Regions from separate parts of the Streptomyces violaceoruber genome, predicted to be linked through region 3. Evidence: predicted binding sites of a transcription regulator. Region 3 holds the regulator's gene; each other region holds the start of a gene.
The links. Region 3 encodes HrcA, which represses chaperone genes, less so after heat shock. Its sites were predicted from a motif close to TTNGCACTCNGNNNNNCNGAGTGCNAA; they were not measured.
Positions count from the first base shown of each region.

Region 1 (6,323 bases), 2.3 Mb from region 3:
TACGAGGGCGGACAGATCTCCGTCACCGACGGGCCCTTCACCGAGACCAAGGAGGTCATCGGCGGCTACTCCCTCCTCCAGGCCAAGGACCGGGCCGAGGCGGTCGAGTGGACCAAGCGGTTCCTGAAGGTGCACGAGGAGTACTGGACGGTGACCTGCGAGGTGCGCGAGCTGATGGAGGGCTGAGCCGGCGCGGGGCACCGGTTCCCGCTTTGTCCCGGCGCCCCGAGGGTGTTGCATGGTGGGCTGTGGAAGCACAGCCCGCCGCGGCCTTCGAAACCGTCTTCCGGCTCGAGTCGCCCCGCGTGATCGCCGGGGTCGCCCGGCTCGTCCGGGACGTCGGCATCGCCGAGGAACTCACCCAGGACGCCCTGGTCGCCGCCCTGGAGCAGTGGCCGAGGGACGGCGTGCCCGACAACCCCGGCGCCTGGCTCATGACCACCGCCCGCCGTCGCGCCGTCGACCTGATCCGGCGCCGGGAGACCTACGCCCGCAAGCTCGCCGAGATCGGCCGGGACCTGCCCGTCTCGGCGCCCCCGCCCGAGGAGCCCGCCGACCCCGAGGACATCGACGACGACCTGCTGCGGCTGGTCTTCACCGCCTGCCACCCGGTGCTCTCGGCCGAGGCCCGGATCGCCCTCACCCTGCGCCTGCTCGGCGGCCTGACCACGCCGGAGATCGCCCGCGCCCGCCTCGTCCCCGAACCGACGGTCGCGCAGCGCATCGTCCGCGCCAAACGCACCCTGGCCAGGAAGAACGTCGCCTTCGAGGTGCCGTACGGACCGGACCGGGCGGCCCGCCTCGACTCGGTCCTGGAGGTCATCTACCTGATCTTCAACGAGGGCTACGCGGCCACCGCCGGCGACGACTGGCTCCGCCCCGCCCTGTGCGAGGACGCCCTGCGCCTGGCCCGCGTCCTGTCCGCCCTGATGCCGAAGGAACCCGAGGTCCACGGCCTGACCGCGCTGCTGGAGTTCCAGTCCTCCCGCACCGCCGCCCGCACCGCCCCCGACGGCGAGCCGGTGCTGCTGCGGGACCAGAACCGCCACCGCTGGAACCGCCTGCTCATCACCCGCGGCGTCACCGCCCTCGGCCACGCCCACGCCACCACCGGCGCCAAGGGGCCGGGCCCGTACGCCCTCCAGGCCGCGATCGCCGCCTGCCACGCCACGGCCCGCACCTACGAGGAGACCGACTGGCCGCGCATCGCCACGCTCTACGGCCTGCTCGCGGCCCGCGCTCCGTCCCCGGTCGTCGAACTCAACCGCGCCGTCGCCGTCTCGATGGCCGAGGGCCCGGCCCCCGCCCTGGCCCTCGTGGACGCCCTCGCCGCCGAACCGGCCCTGCGCGACTACCACCTGCTCCCCAGCGTCCGGGGCGACCTCCTGCTCCGCCTGGACCGCACGGCGGAGGCCCGCGAGGAGTTCGAACGGGCCGCCTCCCTGACCCGCAACGCCCGCGAACGCGCCCTCCTGCGGCGCCGGGCGCAAGAGGCGACCGGTGGTTAACGCGCCGGGTGCCCGACCAGCATCGTCGGTGCCCCCGCCACCCGGGTCAGGAACACCGTCGCGGAGTTCGGCCCCTGCGGTTTGACCTTCCTGCGCAGCTCCTCCGGCTCCACCGCCGAGCCCCGCTTCTTCACCGTCAGCGTGCCGACCCCGCGCTCCCGCAGCAGCGCCTTCAGCTTCTTGACGTTGAAGGGCATCCGGTCGGTGATCTCGTACGCCGTGGCGTACGGCGTCGGCAGCAGTTCGTCGGCGGTGACGTACGCGATGGTCGCGTCGAGCAGCCCGCCGCCGACCTGCGCGGCGACCTCGGCGACCAGGTGGGCCCGGATGACGGCGCCGTCCGGTTCGTACAGGTACCGGCCGGGCGTGCGCACCTCGGGGTCGGGCAGGCCGGTGCCGGGCAGGGTGCGGGGTCCGGGCAGCAGCGTGGCCCGCACCGCCCCCGGCGCCGCGCCGGCCCCGAACCACAGCACGGCCTCCTTCACGTCCCCCCCGTCGGAGATCCACTCCGCCTCGGCGTCCTCGGGCACCGCCTCGTGCGGGATGCCGGGCGCGACCTTCAGCGCTGCGGTCCGGGATGCCGTACGGGCCGCCCGCACGGCCCAGGACAGCGGCGGCGAGTACGCCTCGGGATCGAAGATCCGGCCCCGCCCGCCCCTGCGCGCGGGATCGACGAACACCGCGTCGTACGCCTCCGTGTCCACCTCCGTGACATCCGCCTCGCGCACCTCGATCAGGCCGGCGAGACCCAGCGCGTCGGCGTTCGCCCGGGCCGCCGCGGCCGTGACCGGGTCCCGGTCGACGGCGAGCACCCGGATCCCGGCGCGGGCCAGCGCGATCGCGTCGCCCCCGATCCCGCAGCACAGGTCGGCGACCGAGGCCACGCCCAGCGCCGCGAACCGCCCCGCCCGGTACGCCGCCACGCTCGCCCGCGTCGACTGCTCGACCCCGTTGGGCGTGAAGAACATCCGCCCGGCGTCCTCGGCCCCGAACTTCGCCACCGCGCGCTGCCGCAGCCGCGCCTGCCCGAGCGCCGCCGACACCAGCTCGGCGGGATGCGTGCGCCGCAGCCGGGTCGCGACCGCCAACTCCCGCACGGGGTCGGTGTCGCGCACCTCGTCGAGGAGCGCGCGGCCTTCGGGGGTGAGGAGGAAGTCGAGGTCGTTCACCGGGTCATTGTGGGCCAGTCGGTGGATGGTGTGCCTCCGGCGCGGTGTCGGGTCGGGTTCGGCCGCGGGGGACTGCGAGGATCCGGCACCATGCGAGCAGTCGTACAAAATGACAAGAGTCGGGCATCGCGTCGCGTGTCCCGGGCCTCTCGTGCCACCACCGTCCTCGCCGTCGCCGCCCTCGCCGCCGGCTGTGCGCAGGCAGAGGACCAAAGCGTGCGGGGCGCCCCCGGTCAGCAGGCACCCCCGGCCCGCGCGGTCGACGGCGCGGCGAAGGCTCGCGAGGCCCGGGCGGCCCTGGCCGCCGCGGCCAAGCGCTGGAAACTCGACAAGGTCCCGCTGACGGCCCCCGCGCCCCCCGCGAAGAAGCCGGAGATCGAGGCCCGCGAGGGCTTCGAGGTGGACGGCCAGGAGGAGGACGGCCTCCCGCCGGTCTTCACCACGGTCCCCACCAAGGAGAAGGTCGTCTTCCTCACCATCGACGACGGCGCCGAGAAGGACCCGGCGTTCCTGAGGATGATGAGCGAACTGAAGATCCCGTACACCGTCTTCCTCACCGACGAGGAGATCAAGGACGACTACGGCTACTTCAAGAAGATGCAGGCCCGCGGCATCACCCTCAACAACCACACCCTCAGCCACCCCTACCTCCCCGGCCTCTCCTACGAGGACCAGAAGCGGGAGATCTGCGGCATGCAGGACGTGATGGAGAAGCACTACGGCAAGCGCCCCGTCCTCTTCCGCCCGCCGTACGGCAACTACAACCGCGACACCCTGCGCGCCGCCAAGTCCTGCGGGATCAGGTACGCCCCGATCTGGAGCGAGGAGGTGTACGTCGACCACTGGGAGTACCGCGAGTGGGACCAGGACCTGCACCCCGGCGACATCGTCCTCACCCACTTCCGGGGCGAGGACGACTGGGACGGCACCATGACCGACATGGTCCGCCGCTTCCTGGACCGGATCACCGCCGACGGATACGCGGTGGCCCGCCTGGAGGACTACCTGTGAGGCGAGGGCGGTCCCGTCCGGCCGGCGCCGCCCCGGCCGCCCTCCTGCTCCCGCTGCTCCTGCTGCTCCCGCTCACCGGCTGCGACCGGCTCGCCGCCGCCCCCGCCGAACACGCGGCGGCGGCCGGGGACCCCGCCCAGGACGCGGACCGGGGCCGTCGCCTGCCGCCCGTCGTGGACCACGTCCGCACCGACGACCCGGTCGTCTTCCTCACCTACGACGACAGCGCCGAGCGCGACCCCGCCTTCGCCGGCCTGATCCGCGAACGGCGGCTCCCGGTCACCCTGTTCCTCACCGACACCGTCGCCGGACCGGCGTACGGCGACCTCGCCCGGCTGCGCCCGTTCGGCGCGAGCCTGCAGAACCACACCCTCGACCACCGCTCCCTGCGCGGCCTGCCGCACGCCGGCCAGCGCGCCGAGATCTGCGGCCAGCAGACCAAGCTCAGGTCCCGCTTCGGCGTCCGCGCCCACCTCTTCCGCCCGCCGCACGGCACGTACGACACCACGACCCTGCGCGCCGCCGCCGACTGCGGCATCACGGCCCTGGTCCTGTGGCGCGCCACCCTCGACGCCGACGGCGCCCTCACCTACACCCGCGGCGACCACCGCCTGCACCCCGGCGACATCGTGGCCGTGGACCCGGACCACCCGACGGCCGCGAACCTGGCCGCCCGCACGGAACGTTTGCTGGAGACGATCGAGGAGCAGGGGCTGAGGGTGGGCAACTTGGAGAACTACCTCTAGTCACAGCCCGTTGGGGGTGCCCCCTCTGGGGGGGGCGAGGACGAGGCCGTCCGGGCCGACAGCGGGGGTCTGGGGGCGGCAGCCCCAGCGGCGCCCGCACCCACGCAGGGTGCGAAACGAACCGGCGTTCACCGGAAAACCCCGCCGACGCGCCGCCGGCATTGGCACTCCGCTTGACCGAGTGCTAATCGCAGTCATAGTCTCGGACCTGGCACTCCCCACTGGAGAGTGCCAACTACGCGACGGGCAGGTCCGGCACCCGCGACGACGGATCCACCTGGTCGCCACCTCAGACAGTTAACCCCGTGAGATCTCCGAAGGGGGAGGTCGGATCGTGACGACCACCAGCTCCAAGGTTGCCATCAAGCCGCTCGAGGACCGCATCGTGGTCCAGCCGCTCGACGCCGAGCAGACCACGGCTTCGGGCCTGGTCATTCCGGACACGGCCAAGGAGAAGCCCCAGGAGGGCGTCGTCCTGGCCGTCGGCCCGGGCCGCTTCGAGGACGGCAACCGCCTTCCGCTCGACGTCAGCGTCGGCGACGTCGTGCTCTACAGCAAGTACGGCGGCACCGAGGTGAAGTACAACGGCGAGGAGTACCTCGTCCTCTCGGCCCGCGACGTGCTCGCGATCGTCGAGAAGTAGAAGTAGTACTTCGCTTCACCGAAGCACCTTGCTTTCCAGCTGCGCCCCTGGCTCCCGCGACCATAAAAAGCCGGGCGTCGGGGGCGCAGTTGCCGTATAACCCCAAGATTTCCGGAAGAGGGCTCACGCTCCCATGGCGAAGATCCTGAAGTTCGACGAGGACGCCCGTCGCGCCCTCGAGCGCGGCGTCAACAAGCTCGCCGACACCGTGAAGGTGACGATCGGCCCCAAGGGCCGCAACGTCGTCATCGACAAGAAGTTCGGCGCCCCCACCATCACCAACGACGGCGTCACCATCGCCCGCGAGGTCGAGGTCGAGGACCCGTACGAGAACCTCGGCGCCCAGCTGGTGAAGGAGGTGGCGACCAAGACCAACGACATCGCGGGTGACGGCACCACCACCGCCACCGTGCTCGCCCAGGCGCTCGTGCGCGAGGGCCTGAAGAACGTCGCCGCCGGTGCCTCCCCGGCGCTGCTGAAGAAGGGCATCGACGCGGCCGTCGCCGCCGTGTCGGAAGACCTTCTCGCCACCGCCCGCCCGATCGACGAGAAGTCCGACATCGCCGCCGTGGCCGCGCTGTCCGCCCAGGACCAGCAGGTCGGCGAGCTGATCGCCGAAGCGATGGACAAGGTCGGCAAGGACGGTGTCATCACCGTCGAGGAGTCCAACACCTTCGGTCTGGAGCTGGACTTCACCGAGGGCATGGCCTTCGACAAGGGCTACCTGTCGCCGTACTTCGTGACGGACCAGGAGCGCATGGAGGCCGTCCTCGACGACCCGTACATCCTGATCAACCAGGGCAAGATCTCCTCCATCGCGGACCTGCTGCCGCTGCTGGAGAAGGTCATCCAGGCCAACGCCTCCAAGCCGCTGCTGATCATCGCCGAGGACCTGGAGGGCGAGGCGCTCTCCACCCTCGTCGTCAACAAGATCCGCGGCACCTTCAACGCGGTGGCCGTCAAGGCCCCCGGCTTCGGCGACCGCCGCAAGGCGATGCTGCAGGACATGGCCGTCCTCACCGGCGCCACGGTCATCTCCGAGGAGGTCGGCCTCAAGCTCGACCAGGTCGGCCTCGAGGTGCTCGGCACCGCCCGCCGCATCACCGTCACCAAGGACGACACCACGATCGTCGACGGTGCCGGCAAGCGCGACGAGGTCCAGGGCCGCATCGCCCAGATCAAGGCCGAGATCGAGAACACGGACTCCGACTGGGACCGCGAGAAGCTCCAGGAGCGCCTCGCGAAG
Region 1 is NZ_CP137734.1:3,372,067-3,378,389, reverse strand. It holds gene R2E43_RS14745 (YciI family protein) at 1-186, shown strand, start outside; gene R2E43_RS14740 (RNA polymerase sigma factor) at 249-1,508, shown strand; gene R2E43_RS14735 (class I SAM-dependent methyltransferase) at 1,505-2,677, opposite strand; gene R2E43_RS14730 (polysaccharide deacetylase family protein) at 2,768-3,688, shown strand; gene R2E43_RS14725 (polysaccharide deacetylase family protein) at 3,685-4,434, shown strand; gene groES (co-chaperone GroES) at 4,769-5,077, shown strand; gene groL (chaperonin GroEL) at 5,211-6,323, shown strand, end outside.
Region 1: a site for HrcA is predicted at 4,596-4,622, ahead of groES (co-chaperone GroES). Genes of this name have one in related genera too.

Region 2 (6,323 bases), 1.9 Mb from region 3:
GCGACCAAGCCGAACATCAACCCCGGCTGGACCAAGCTCGTCCAGGCCGACAACCTCGCCCGCGAGCTGGGCGTCACCGGCGGCCTGTACGTCAAGGACGACTCCGGCAACCCCACGCACTCCTTCAAGGACCGCGTCGTCGCCCAGGCCATCGAGGCCGCCCGCGCCTTCGGCTTCACCACCCTGTCCTGCTCCTCCACCGGCAACCTCGCCGGTGCCGTCGGCGCCGCCGCCGCCCGGGCCGGCTTCCGCTCCTGCGTGTTCATCCCGCACGACCTGGAGCAGGGCAAGGTCGTCATGGCCGCCGTCTACGGCGGTGAGCTGGTCGGCATCGAGGGCAACTACGACGACGTGAACCGCTTCTGCTCCGAGCTGATCGGCGACCCGGCCGGCGAGGGCTGGGGCTTCGTCAACGTCAACCTGCGGCCGTACTACGCCGAGGGTTCCAAGACCCTCGCCTACGAGATCTGCGAGCAGCTCGGCTGGCGGCTGCCCGACCAGATCGTCGTGCCGATCGCCTCCGGCTCCCAGCTGACGAAGATCGACAAAGGGCTCAAGGAGCTGATCGAGCTGGGTCTGGTCGAGGACCGGCCGTACAAGATCTTCGGCGCGCAGGCCGAGGGCTGCTCGCCGGTCTCCACGGCGTACAAGGCCGGGCACGACGTGGTCCGCCCGCAGAAGCCGAACACCATCGCCAAGTCGCTGGCCATCGGCAACCCCGCCGACGGCCCCTACGTCCTCGACATCGCCCGCCGCACCGGCGGCGCCGTGGAGGACGTGACCGACGAGCAGGTCGTGGACGCGATCAAGCTGCTCGCCCGTACCGAGGGCATCTTCGCGGAGACGGCGGGCGGCGTGACGGTCGGCGTCACCAGGAAGCTGATCGAGAACGGCGTCCTCGACCCCTCGCTCACCACCGTCGTCCTGAACACCGGCGACGGCCTGAAGACCCTCGACGCGGTGGCCGGCACCGGTCTCACCGCCACCATCCGCCCGAACCTGGACTCCTTCCGAGAGGCTGGCCTCGCATGAGCGTGACCGTTCGCATCCCGACCATCCTGCGCACCTACACCGGCGGCAAGGCCGAGGTGAGCGCCGACGGGGCCAACCTCGGGGAGGTCATCTCCGACCTGGAGAAGAACCACACCGGCATCGCCGCCCGCGTCCTGGACGACCAGGGCAAGCTGCGCCGCTTCGTCAACGTGTACGTCAACGACGACGACGTCCGCTTCGAGCAGGGCCTTCAGACGGCCACCCCGGACGGCGCGGGCGTCTCGATCATCCCGGCGGTCGCCGGCGGCTGATTCGCCGCGGATACACCTGGTAGTGCGTATTGCCCTCTCCGTGAGAGAAACGGAGGGGGCAATTCCATGTGGTTGAGCGCGGTAGAGTTGGGGAACGCGCTCCCGATCAACACAACGGGAACCGTTAATTCCTGCCGCCCGCCCGACAAGAAGCAGCCAAAGTGCGAGCGTATTTCGCGGCTTTTGTTCCCTTTGCGTGACCCGACTTGACCCGAATTCAGGCGAATTCTCGCCACATTCCGGACCGGGCGCGTCCAGATTTCTCGTCCGATTGACCTGTTGCAGACGGCAGTTGGACAGATACATTCAGCCGCGGTCGACGCGTTCCGGCGCACGCCCCCAGTCGTGAGGGGGCGAGGTCTGACCCGGGTCCGCGAAGTGCGGATCTGTGCAAGGGCCAGTAATAGGGGAGTTAGGCATGGCTCAGGGCACCGTCAAGTGGTTCAACGCGGAGAAGGGGTACGGCTTCATCGCGGTCGACGGTGGTGCGGATGTTTTCGTCCACTACAGCGCGATTCAGATGGACGGCTACCGCACCCTCGAAGAAGGCCAGCGGGTCGAGTTCGAGATCTCGCAGGGTCAGAAGGGCCCGCAGGCCGACATGGTTCGCCTCAGCGCCTGAGACGCGCGGCCACCGCAGCACCCGGTCTTCATCCGAAGGGCCCGTACCTCCAGGGGTACGGGCCCTTCGGCCTGCCCGGACGCCCGTCGTCCCGCTGTTCGCGGGTGGCTGACCGGACGGCCCGATCCCCGAGAGGCGCTTGCACTCGACCATGCCGAGTGCTAATCATTGGCGTTAGCACTCTGAAGGTGAGAGTGACAACGAAGGACCGGGTCGGTGAGGCCCGCAGGCCGGGTGGGGAAGGAACCACAAGGCCGGCGAGCCGTCCGTCGCGGGCGCGGGCGCGGTCCGAAGGAATCACCCCCAGTCCTGGAGGGACCACTTCACATGGCCAAGATCATCGCGTTCGACGAGGAGGCGCGGCGCGGCCTCGAGCGCGGCATGAACCAGCTCGCGGACGCCGTCAAGGTGACGCTCGGCCCCAAGGGCCGCAACGTCGTCCTCGAGAAGAAGTGGGGCGCCCCCACGATCACCAACGATGGTGTCTCCATCGCCAAGGAGATCGAGCTCGAGGACCCGTACGAGAAGATCGGCGCCGAGCTGGTCAAGGAAGTCGCCAAGAAGACGGACGACGTCGCCGGTGACGGTACGACCACCGCGACCGTTCTCGCCCAGGCCCTGGTCAAGGAAGGCCTGCGCAACGTCGCGGCCGGCGCCAACCCGATGGCCCTGAAGCGCGGTATCGAGAAGGCCGTCGAGGCCGTCTCCGCCGCCCTGCTCGAGCAGGCCAAGGACGTCGAGACCAAGGAGCAGATCGCCTCCACGGCCTCGATCTCCGCCGCCGACACCCAGATCGGCGAGCTCATCGCCGAGGCCATGGACAAGGTCGGCAAGGAAGGCGTCATCACCGTCGAGGAGTCCCAGACCTTCGGTCTGGAGCTGGAGCTCACCGAGGGTATGCGCTTCGACAAGGGCTACATCTCGGCGTACTTCGCCACCGACATGGAGCGTATGGAGGCGTCGCTCGACGACCCGTACATCCTGATCGCCAACTCCAAGATCGGCAACGTCAAGGACCTGCTGCCGCTCCTGGAGAAGGTCATGCAGTCGGGCAAGCCGCTGCTGATCATCGCCGAGGACGTCGAGGGCGAGGCCCTGTCGACCCTGGTCGTCAACAAGATCCGCGGCACCTTCAAGTCCGTCGCCGTCAAGGCTCCGGGCTTCGGCGACCGCCGCAAGGCCATGCTCGGCGACATCGCCATCCTCACGGGCGGCGAGGTCATCTCCGAGGAGGTCGGCCTCAAGCTCGAGAACGCCACGCTGGACCTGCTGGGCAGCGCGCGCAAGGTCGTCATCACCAAGGACGAGACCACGATCGTGGACGGCGCCGGTTCGGCCGACCAGGTTCAGGGCCGCGTCAACCAGATCCGCGCCGAGATCGAGAACAGCGACTCGGACTACGACCGCGAGAAGCTCCAGGAGCGCCTGGCGAAGCTGGCCGGCGGCGTGGCCGTCATCAAGGCCGGTGCCGCCACCGAGGTCGAGCTCAAGGAGCGCAAGCACCGCATCGAGGACGCCGTTCGCAACGCGAAGGCGGCCGTCGAGGAGGGCATCGTCGCCGGTGGTGGCGTGGCCCTGCTCCAGGCCTCCCAGGTCTTCGAGAAGCTGGAGCTGACGGGTGACGAGGCGACCGGCGCCAACGCCGTGAAGCTCGCCCTGGAGGCCCCGCTGAAGCAGATCGCCGTCAACGGCGGTCTCGAGGGCGGCGTCGTCGTGGAGAAGGTCCGCAACCTGACCGTCGGCCACGGCCTGAACGCCGCCACCGGTGAGTACGTCGACATGATCGCCGAAGGCATCATCGACCCGGCGAAGGTGACCCGCTCTGCCCTGCAGAACGCCGCCTCCATCGCCGCGCTGTTCCTCACCACCGAGGCCGTCATCGCCGACAAGCCCGAGAAGGCCGCTCCGGCGGGCGCCCCGGGCGGCATGCCGGGCGGTGACATGGACTTCTGATCGACCGGCTCCGGTTGATCGATCGTCCCGTACGGACCGAGGGCGGCACTCCCCGCGAGGGGGGTGCCGCCCTCGGGCGTGTCCGGCCCCCGCCCGCCCCTCGCCCCCGTCCGCCCCCGCCCTTCCGCTATGGCCCGGGTCACATCGGGGCGCCGGGCGGAATGGTCCGGCCGGGCGGGCCCGTTCCCGTTGGAGTGCGATGAATGCGCGCGCACATACCGACCGGTACCCCATCCCAGGAGCCCCCACGTGACCGTCACCCCCGCCGAGGCCGCCACCCGCGCCGCCCAACTGCTCGCCCGCCCGGCCACGATCAACGGCCTCACCGTGCCCAACCGCATCGCGATGGCGCCGATGACCCGGATGTTCTCCCCGGGCGGCGTCCCCGGCGAGGACGTGGTGTCGTACTACTCCCGTCGTGCCGCCGCCGGAGTCGGACTGATCGTCACCGAGGGCACCTACGTCGGCCACGACTCGGCCGGGCAGAGCGACCGCGTGCCGCGCTTCCACGGCGAGGAGCAGCTCGCCGGGTGGGCGAAGGTCGCCGAGGCGGTGCACGCGGCGGGCGGCACGATCGTGCCGCAGCTGTGGCACATCGGCATGGTCCGCAAGGCCGGGGAGCAGCCCTTCCCGGACGCCCCCGCCGTCGGCCCGTCCGGCCTGCGCATCGGCGAGGACGAGCCGACCGGCAGGGCGATGACCCAGCGCGACCTGGACGACGTCATCGGCGCCTTCGCCGAGTCGGCCGCGGCCGCCGAGCGCATCGGCTTCGACGGCGTGGAGATCCACGGCGCCCACGGCTACCTCGTCGACCAGTTCCTGTGGTCCGGCACCAACCGCCGCACCGACGCCTACGGCGGCGACCCCGTGGCCCGGACCAGGTTCGCCGCCGAGATCGTGGCCGCCGTACGGGAGACCGTCTCCGCGGACTTCCCCGTGATCTTCCGCTACTCCCAGTGGAAGCAGGAGGCCTACGACGCCCGCCTCGCCGAGACCCCGGAAGAGCTGGAGGCCATCCTCACCCCGCTCGCCTCGGCCGGTGTCGACGCCTTCCACGCCTCCACCCGCCGCTACTGGCTGCCCGAGTTCGAGGACTCGGACCTCAACCTCGCCGGCTGGACCAAGAAGCTCACCGGCAGGACCGCCATCACCGTCGGCTCGGTCGGTCTCGACGGCGACTTCAACAGGGCCTTCCAGGGCGAGGGCGCCCCCGTCGGCAGCCTCGACAACCTCCTCGACCGCCTGGAGCGGGACGAGTTCGACCTGGTCGCCGTCGGCCGCGCGCTGCTCCACGACCCGCGGTGGGCCCAGAAGGTCCTCGACGGCCGCTTCGACGAACTCGCCCCGTACGACGCGGCATCGCTGAAGACCCTCAGCTGAGCGCGGTGCGCACCACGGCGTAGGGTCCGGAGGATGACGATCCCTGGACCTGCCGAGTCAGTGGAACCCGTGGTGCGCACCCCCTCCGGCGCGGTGCGCGGCCGGACCGAGGACGGGCTGACCGTCTTCCGCGGCATCCCCTTCGCCCAGCCCCCGGTGGGGGACGCCCGCTTCGCCGCCCCGCGCCGCCCCCGCCCCTGGGACGGCGTACGCGACGCATACGATTTCGGCCCGCCGCCCCCGCAGGACCTCGGCGCCGCGGGCACCGCCGGCCCCCCGGACGTCCCCGGGGGCGACGACTGGCTGACGGTCAACGTCTGGACCCCCGCCCCCGACCCGGCCGCCCACCGCCCGGTCATGGTCTGGATCCACGGCGGCGCCTACAAGATGGGCCATTCCGGCAGCCCCGCCTACGACGCCCGCCGCATAGCCGCCGACGGCGACCTCGTCGTCGTCACCCTCAACTACCGCCTCGGCATGGAGGGCTTCGCCCACATCGAGGGCGCCCCCGCCAACCGGGGCCTGCTCGACCAGATCGCGGCGCTGGCCTGGGTGCAGGACAACATCGCCGCGTTCGGCGGCGACCCCGACCAGGTCACGATCTTCGGCGAGTCGGCGGGCGCCGGTTCCGTGGCCGCCCTGCTCGCCATGCCCCGCGCGGCCGGACTCTTCCGGCGGGCCGTCGCCCAGAGCGTGCCGGGCACGTTCTTCTCCGCCGCCCTCGCCGCCGACATCGGCACCGCCCTCGCCGCCGAGCTGGGCCTGCGCCCGACCGTCGAAGACCTCTCCGAGATCACTCCGGACCAGCTCGTCAAGGCGGGCCAGGCCCTCGCCCCGAAGATGCCGGGCAACGTCTCCCGCTGGGGCCAGGCGGCGCCCACGGTGACCCCGTACGCGCCCGTCGTGGACGGCGAGTTCCTCCCCGTCACGCCGTGGCAGGCGCTGACGTCCGGCGCGGCGCGGGACGTGGACCTGCTGGTCGGCCACAACCGCGACGAGAACCGGCTGTTCACCGCCATGGCGGGCAAGCTCGGTCAGATCGGCGAGGACCGCGCGAGCGCCGC
Region 2 is NZ_CP137734.1:3,807,791-3,814,113, reverse strand. It holds gene thrC (threonine synthase) at 1-1,032, shown strand, start outside; gene R2E43_RS16925 (MoaD/ThiS family protein) at 1,029-1,304, shown strand; gene R2E43_RS16920 (cold-shock protein) at 1,723-1,926, shown strand; gene groL (chaperonin GroEL) at 2,254-3,879, shown strand; gene R2E43_RS16910 (NADH:flavin oxidoreductase) at 4,129-5,259, shown strand; gene R2E43_RS16905 (carboxylesterase/lipase family protein) at 5,293-6,323, shown strand, end outside.
Region 2: a site for HrcA is predicted at 2,065-2,091, ahead of groL (chaperonin GroEL). Genes of this name have one in related genera too.

Region 3 (6,323 bases):
GCGGTGGTGGACCAGATTCCCCGCAGCCGCTGGCGGCGACTCCAGACTCAGGACATTGCGATCCTCGAAGAGTCCAGTGAACCTCAGCCGGATCTCGTAGTGATCGAACGGGGTGCTGGACCTGAGCATGGACGCCTAATGCCGTCCGAGGTCATCACCATGCTTGTCGAAGTTGTCTCCAAGACAAGCGTTGACCGTGATTACGGAGTCAAGCGCTCAATCTACGCGGCAGCCAAGGTGCCCGCTTACCTGATTATCGACCCGGTCATGGGGCAGTGCGTCCTACTCACCGAGCCGACGGGCCGTGGTGAACACGCTGACTACCGGTGTCAGCGACTCACGAAGTTCGGTGACATCACGCCGCTGGAACCCGTCGGTGTCGAACTGGACACCAGCGAGTTCGCCGTCTACGAGAAGGTCAGGCCCCACCGCTACCCGTGACGAAATCGATCAGCTCCTCCACCCGCCCCAGCAACTCCGGCTCCAGGTCCTTGTACGAGTCCACCCGGGCCAGGATCGCCTGCCACACCGCCCCCGTGTTCTCGGCCGGCCACCCCACCGCCCTGCACACTCCGGTCTTCCAGTCCTGACCGCGAGGCACCCGGGGCCAGGCGTCGATGCCGACCGACGCCGGCTTCACCGCCTCCCAGATGTCGATGTACGGGTGGCCCACGACCAGCGCGTGCTCGCTCGTCACCGCCTCCGCGATGCGCCACTCCTTCGAACCCGGCACCAGGTGGTCCACCAGTACGCCCAGCCGTGCGTCCGGGCCCGGGGCGAAGTCGGCGACGATCGACGGAAGGTCGTCCACGCCGCCCAGGTACTCCACCACCACCCCCTCGATGCGCAGGTCGTCGCCCCAGACCTTCTCGACCAGCTCGGCGTCGTGCCGCCCCTCGACGTAGATGCGCCCGGCGCGCGCCACCCGGGCGCGGGCGCCGGGGACGGCGACCGAACCGGACGCCGTACGGGAAGGGGCGGACCGCGCGGGACCGGACGGGGAGGGCGGGCGGACCAGCGTCACCACCCGCCCCTCCAACAGGAAGCCGCGCGGTTCCAGCGGGAAGACGCGGTGCTTGCCGAAGCGGTCCTCCAGGGTCACCGTGCCCGCCTCGCAGCGGATCACCGCGCCGCAGAACCCGGTGCCGGGCTCCTCGACCACCAGGCCGGGATCGGCGGGCACCTCGGGAACCGGCTGCGGTTTCTTCCACGGAGGGGTCAGGTCGGCGGAGTACTGGCGCATTCTGCCGACGATACGAGGAACGCCCGCCCCGTGATCAACGCGACACGCCGAACCGGGCGGCCAGCGCGTCCCGTTGGACCCGGACGAACGCCGCGTCCACCACCGCTCCGTGACCGGGGACGTACAGCGCGTCGTCGCCGCCCAGCTCCAGCAGCCGGTCCAGGGCGGCCGGCCAGTGCGACGGTACGGCGTCGGGCCCCGCCTGCGGCTCGCCGGACTCCTCGACCAGGTCGCCGCAGAACAGGACGTCCGGGGAGCCCGGCACCAGCACCGCCAGGTCGTGCCCGGTGTGCCCCGGCCCCACGTCGGCCAGCAGGACCCGCCGTCCGCCGCCCAGGTCGAGCGGCTGCTCGCCCCGGACCTCGTGCCGGACGGGGGAGAGCGCCTCGGCCGCCTCCCGGGCCGCCCGGGAGTCCAGCCCCTCCGCCACCGCGTCCGCGCGCAGCGCCTGACGCCCCTGTCCGCCCGGCGCGAACAGCGCGCCCGTACCCGCCGCGCCGTACGCGCCGTACACCTCGGCGCCCGTGAACGCCGCCGCGCCGAAGACGTGGTCGAAATGCGGGTGGGTCAGCGCGAGATGCGTCACACGGCGGCCGGCGAGCCGCCGCGCCCCCTCGCGCAACCGGGCGCCCTCGTCGAGGCTCGACCCGGCGTCCACCATCAGCGCCGCGTCGGCGCCGAGCACCAGCCCCGCCGTGCAGTCCCAGCCCGGCAGCCGGCACCGCCCCACCCCGTCCGCCAGCCGCTCCCAGCCCAGCTCTTCCCAAGTCACCGTCACGGCGACGACGCTAACGGCTTGGTCCCGGCCTTGCCGGGGGCGTACCCCACGGCCGTACACTGGGCCGGGGAAGTCTGGCACTCGCGAGCCATGAGTGCCAGGGCGGACAGATCGGACCGGTCAGGCCGGTCAGACAGGGCCAGACGGGCCGAAACGGGCGGACGACAGCTGGAGGTGCGCGCCGATGCTCAGTGAACGCAGGCTGAAGGTGCTGCGCGCCATCGTCCAGGACTACGTCGGCACCGAGGAACCGGTCGGCTCCAAGGCCCTCACCGAGCGGCACAACCTCGGCGTCTCCCCGGCCACCGTGCGCAACGACATGGCGGCCCTGGAGGACGAGGGGTTCATCGCGCAGCCGCACACCAGCGCGGGGCGCATCCCGACCGACAAGGGCTACCGGCTCTTCGTCGACAAGCTGGCGGGCGTCAAGCCGATGACCGCGCCCGAGCGGCGTGCCATCCAGAACTTCCTGGAGGGCGCCGTCGACCTCGACGACGTCGTGGCCCGCACGGTGCGGCTGCTGGCGCAGCTCACCCGGCAGGTCGCCGTCGTGCAGTATCCGTCGCTGACGCGCTCGACCGTGCGGCACGTGGAGCTGCTCTCGCTCGCGCCCGCGCGCCTGATGCTCGTGCTGATCACGGACACCGGGCGGGTCGAGCAGCGGATGGTCGACTGCCCGGCGCCGTTCGGCGAGGCGTCGCTGGCCGATCTGCGGGCGCGGCTCAACAGCCGGGTCGCGGGGCGCCGTTTCGCGGACGTGCCGGCTCTGGTGGAAGATCTGGCGGAGCCCTTCGAGGCCGAGGATCGCGGTACGGTCTCCACCGTGCTCTCCACTCTCCTGGAGACGCTGGTCGAGGAGAACGAGGAGCGGCTGATGATCGGCGGCACCGCCAATCTGACCCGCTTCGGGCACGACTTCCCCTTGGTGATCCGGCCGGTGCTGGAGGCGCTGGAGGAGCAGGTGGTGCTCCTCAAGCTGCTCGGCGAGGCGAAGGATCCGGGCGTGACCGTACGGATCGGTCACGAGAACGCCCACGAGGGACTCAACTCAACGTCCGTCGTGTCGGTCGGCTACGGTTCGGGCGGCGAGGCGGTTGCCAAGCTCGGCGTGGTCGGACCGACCCGCATGGACTACCCGGGAACGATGGGAGCGGTACGCGCAGTGGCACGGTACGTCGGACAGATCCTGGCGGAGTCGTAGGTGGCCACGGACTACTACGCCGTACTCGGCGTGCGCCGCGACGCTTCCCAGGACGAGATCAAGAAGGCGTTCCGGAGGCTCGCGCGCGAGCTGCACCCGGACGTCAACCCCGATCCGAAGACCCAGGAGCGGTTCAAGGAGATCAACGCCGCCTACGAGGTGTTGTCGGACCCGCAGAAGAAGCAGGTCTACGACCTCGGCGGCGACCCCCTCTCGCAGGCCGCCGGCGGTGGCGCGGGCGGCTTCGGCGCGGGTGGCTTCGGGAACTTCTCGGACATCATGGACGCGTTCTTCGGCACGGCGTCGCAGCGCGGGCCGCGCTCGCGCACCCGCCGCGGCCAGGACGCGATGATCCGCATCGAGGTCGAGCTGGACGAGGCCGCCTTCGGTACGACCAAGGACATCCAGGTCGACACCGCGGTCGTCTGCAACACCTGCAACGGCGAGGGCGCGGCGCCGGGCACGTCGGCCCAGACGTGTGACATGTGCCGCGGTCGAGGCGAGGTCTCGCAGGTCACCCGGTCCTTCCTGGGCCAGGTCATGACCTCGCGCCCCTGCCCGCAGTGCCAGGGCTTCGGCACCGTGGTCCCGACCCCGTGCCCCGAGTGCGCGGGCGACGGCCGGGTCCGCTCCCGGCGCACCCTGACCGTGAAGATCCCGGCCGGTGTCGACAACGGCACCCGGATCCAGCTCGCGGGCGAGGGCGAGGTCGGCCCCGGCGGCGGCCCGGCCGGCGACCTGTACGTCGAGATCCACGAGCTGCCCCACTCCACCTTCCAGCGGCGCGGCGACGACCTGCACTGCACGGTCACCATCCCGATGACGGCGGCGGCCCTCGGCACCAAGGTGCCGCTGGAGACCCTCGACGGCATGGAGGAGGTCGACATCCGCCCGGGCACCCAGTCCGGCCAGTCGATCCCGAAGCACGGCCGGGGCGTCACCCACCTGCGCGGCGGCGGTCGCGGCGACCTCATCGTGCACGTCGAGGTCACCACCCCGGGCAAGCTCGACCCCGAACAGGAACGCCTCCTGCGCGAGCTGGCCAAGCTCCGCGGCGAGGAACGCCCGACGGGGCAGTTCCAGCCGGGGCAGCAAGGGCTGTTCTCGCGGCTGAAGGACGCCTTCAACGGGCGCTGACGCCGTACGCCGCGATGCGGATGCTCCTGGCGTATGCCAACGGAAGCCCGGATTCGGACTTGTGTGGAGGACGTGACAACATGCCGTCATGTCCTCCGCACTGACCGATCTCTTCCCCTACCCGATCGTGCAGGCGCCCATGGCGGGCGGCGTCTCCGTGCCGCGGCTCGCGGCCGCGGTGTCCGAGGCGGGCGGGCTGGGCTTCCTGGCCGCCGGGTACAAGACCGCGGACGGGATGTACCAGGAGATCAAACAGCTGAGGGGGCTCACCAGCCGTCCCTTCGGCGTCAACCTGTTCCTCCCGCAGCCGGAGACGGCCGATCCCGCCGCCGTCGACGTCTACGCCCACCAGCTGGCCGGCGAGGCCGCCTGGTACGAGACCGAGCTGGGCGACCCCGACTGCGGACGGGACGACGGCTACGACACCAAGGTCGCCGTCCTGCTGGACAACCCCGTGCCGGTGGTGTCGTTCCACTTCGGCGTGCCCAGCCGCGAGGTCGTCGACTCCCTGCACCGCGTGGGCACCTTCGCGCTGGTCGGCGCGACCACCGCGGACGAGGCCCGGGCCGTCGAGCAGTCCGGCGCCGACGCGGTGATCGCCCAGGGCATGGAGGCCGGCGGCCACCAGGGCACCCACCGGGACAACCCGGAGACCGGCGGCGCCGGGACCGGACTGCTGTCGCTGGTCGCCCAGGTCCGGGAGGCGGTGAGCCTGCCGATCGTCGCCGCCGGCGGCATCATGCGCGGCGGCCAGATCGCCGCGGTCCTCGCGGCCGGCGCGAGCGCGGCCCAGCTGGGCACCGCCTTCCTCGCCACCTCCGAGTCCGGCGCGCACGACCTGCACAAGCAGGCGCTGACCAACCCGCTGTTCGTCCGCACCGAACTCACCCGCGCCTTCTCCGGCCGCCCGGCCCGCGCCCTGGTCAACCGCTTCCTGCGCGAGCACGGCCCCTACGCCCCCGCCGCCTACCCCGAGGTGCACCACCTCACCGCGCCGGTGCGCAAGGCGGCGGCGAAGGCGGGCGACGCGCAGGGCATGGCGCTGTGGGCGGGACAGGGCCACCGGATGGCCCGGGAGCTGCCCGCCGGACAGCTGGTGGAGGTGCTGGTCGCCGAACTCGCCGCCGCCGGGACAGCGTTGTCGGGGTTGTCGGGCTACGCGACGGGGGGCGGCGCCCGATGACGGCACCGGTGTTCGTGGTCGACTCGCTGCGGCCGCAGGACCTGCCCGCGGGGGAGTACGTCCTCGACGGCCCCGAGGGACGCCACGCCGTCTCCGTGAAGCGGCTGCGGGCGGGTGAGGACGTCGTCCTCACCGACGGGCGCGGCCACTGGGCCGAGGGCACGGTGAAGGCCGCCGAGGGCAAGGACCGACTGGTCGTCACCGTGCCGGGCGGCGTGCGCGAGGAGCCCGCCGAGCAGCCCCGCATCACCGTCGTCCAGGCCCTGCCCAAGGGCGACCGCGGTGAGCTGGCCGTCGAGACGATGACCGAGGTCGGGGTCGACGCGATCGTGCCCTGGGCGGCGTCCCGGTGCATCACGCAGTGGAAGGGCGAGCGCGGCCTGAAGGCGCTCGGCAAGTGGCGGGCGACGGCCCGGGAGGCGGGCAAGCAGTCCCGACGGGTCCGCTTCCCCGACGTCGCGGACGCCGCGAGCAGCAAGCAGGTTGCCTCACTTCTGGCCGCGGCCGACTTCGCCGCCGTCCTCCACGAGAGCGGCGACGTCCCCCTGTCCGACGCCGAACTTCCCGCCTCCGGCGACATCGTGCTGGTGGTCGGCCCCGAAGGCGGGGTGTCCCCGGACGAGTTGGCCCTCTTCGCCGAGGCGGGCGCGGACCCCTACCGCCTGGGCCGCAGCGTCCTGCGCACCTCCACCGCGGGCACCGCCGCGACCGCCGTACTCCTGGCCCGCACCGGCCGCTGGTCCTGACGGCGCCCGGCTGACCGGTCCGGTCCTGTGACGGC
Region 3 is NZ_CP137734.1:5,710,413-5,716,735, forward strand. It holds gene R2E43_RS25450 (Uma2 family endonuclease) at 1-441, shown strand, start outside; gene R2E43_RS25455 (DUF3097 domain-containing protein) at 419-1,243, opposite strand; gene R2E43_RS25460 (MBL fold metallo-hydrolase) at 1,278-2,021, opposite strand; gene hrcA (heat-inducible transcriptional repressor HrcA) at 2,206-3,222, shown strand; gene dnaJ (molecular chaperone DnaJ) at 3,223-4,359, shown strand; gene R2E43_RS25475 (nitronate monooxygenase) at 4,448-5,542, shown strand; gene R2E43_RS25480 (16S rRNA (uracil(1498)-N(3))-methyltransferase) at 5,539-6,288, shown strand.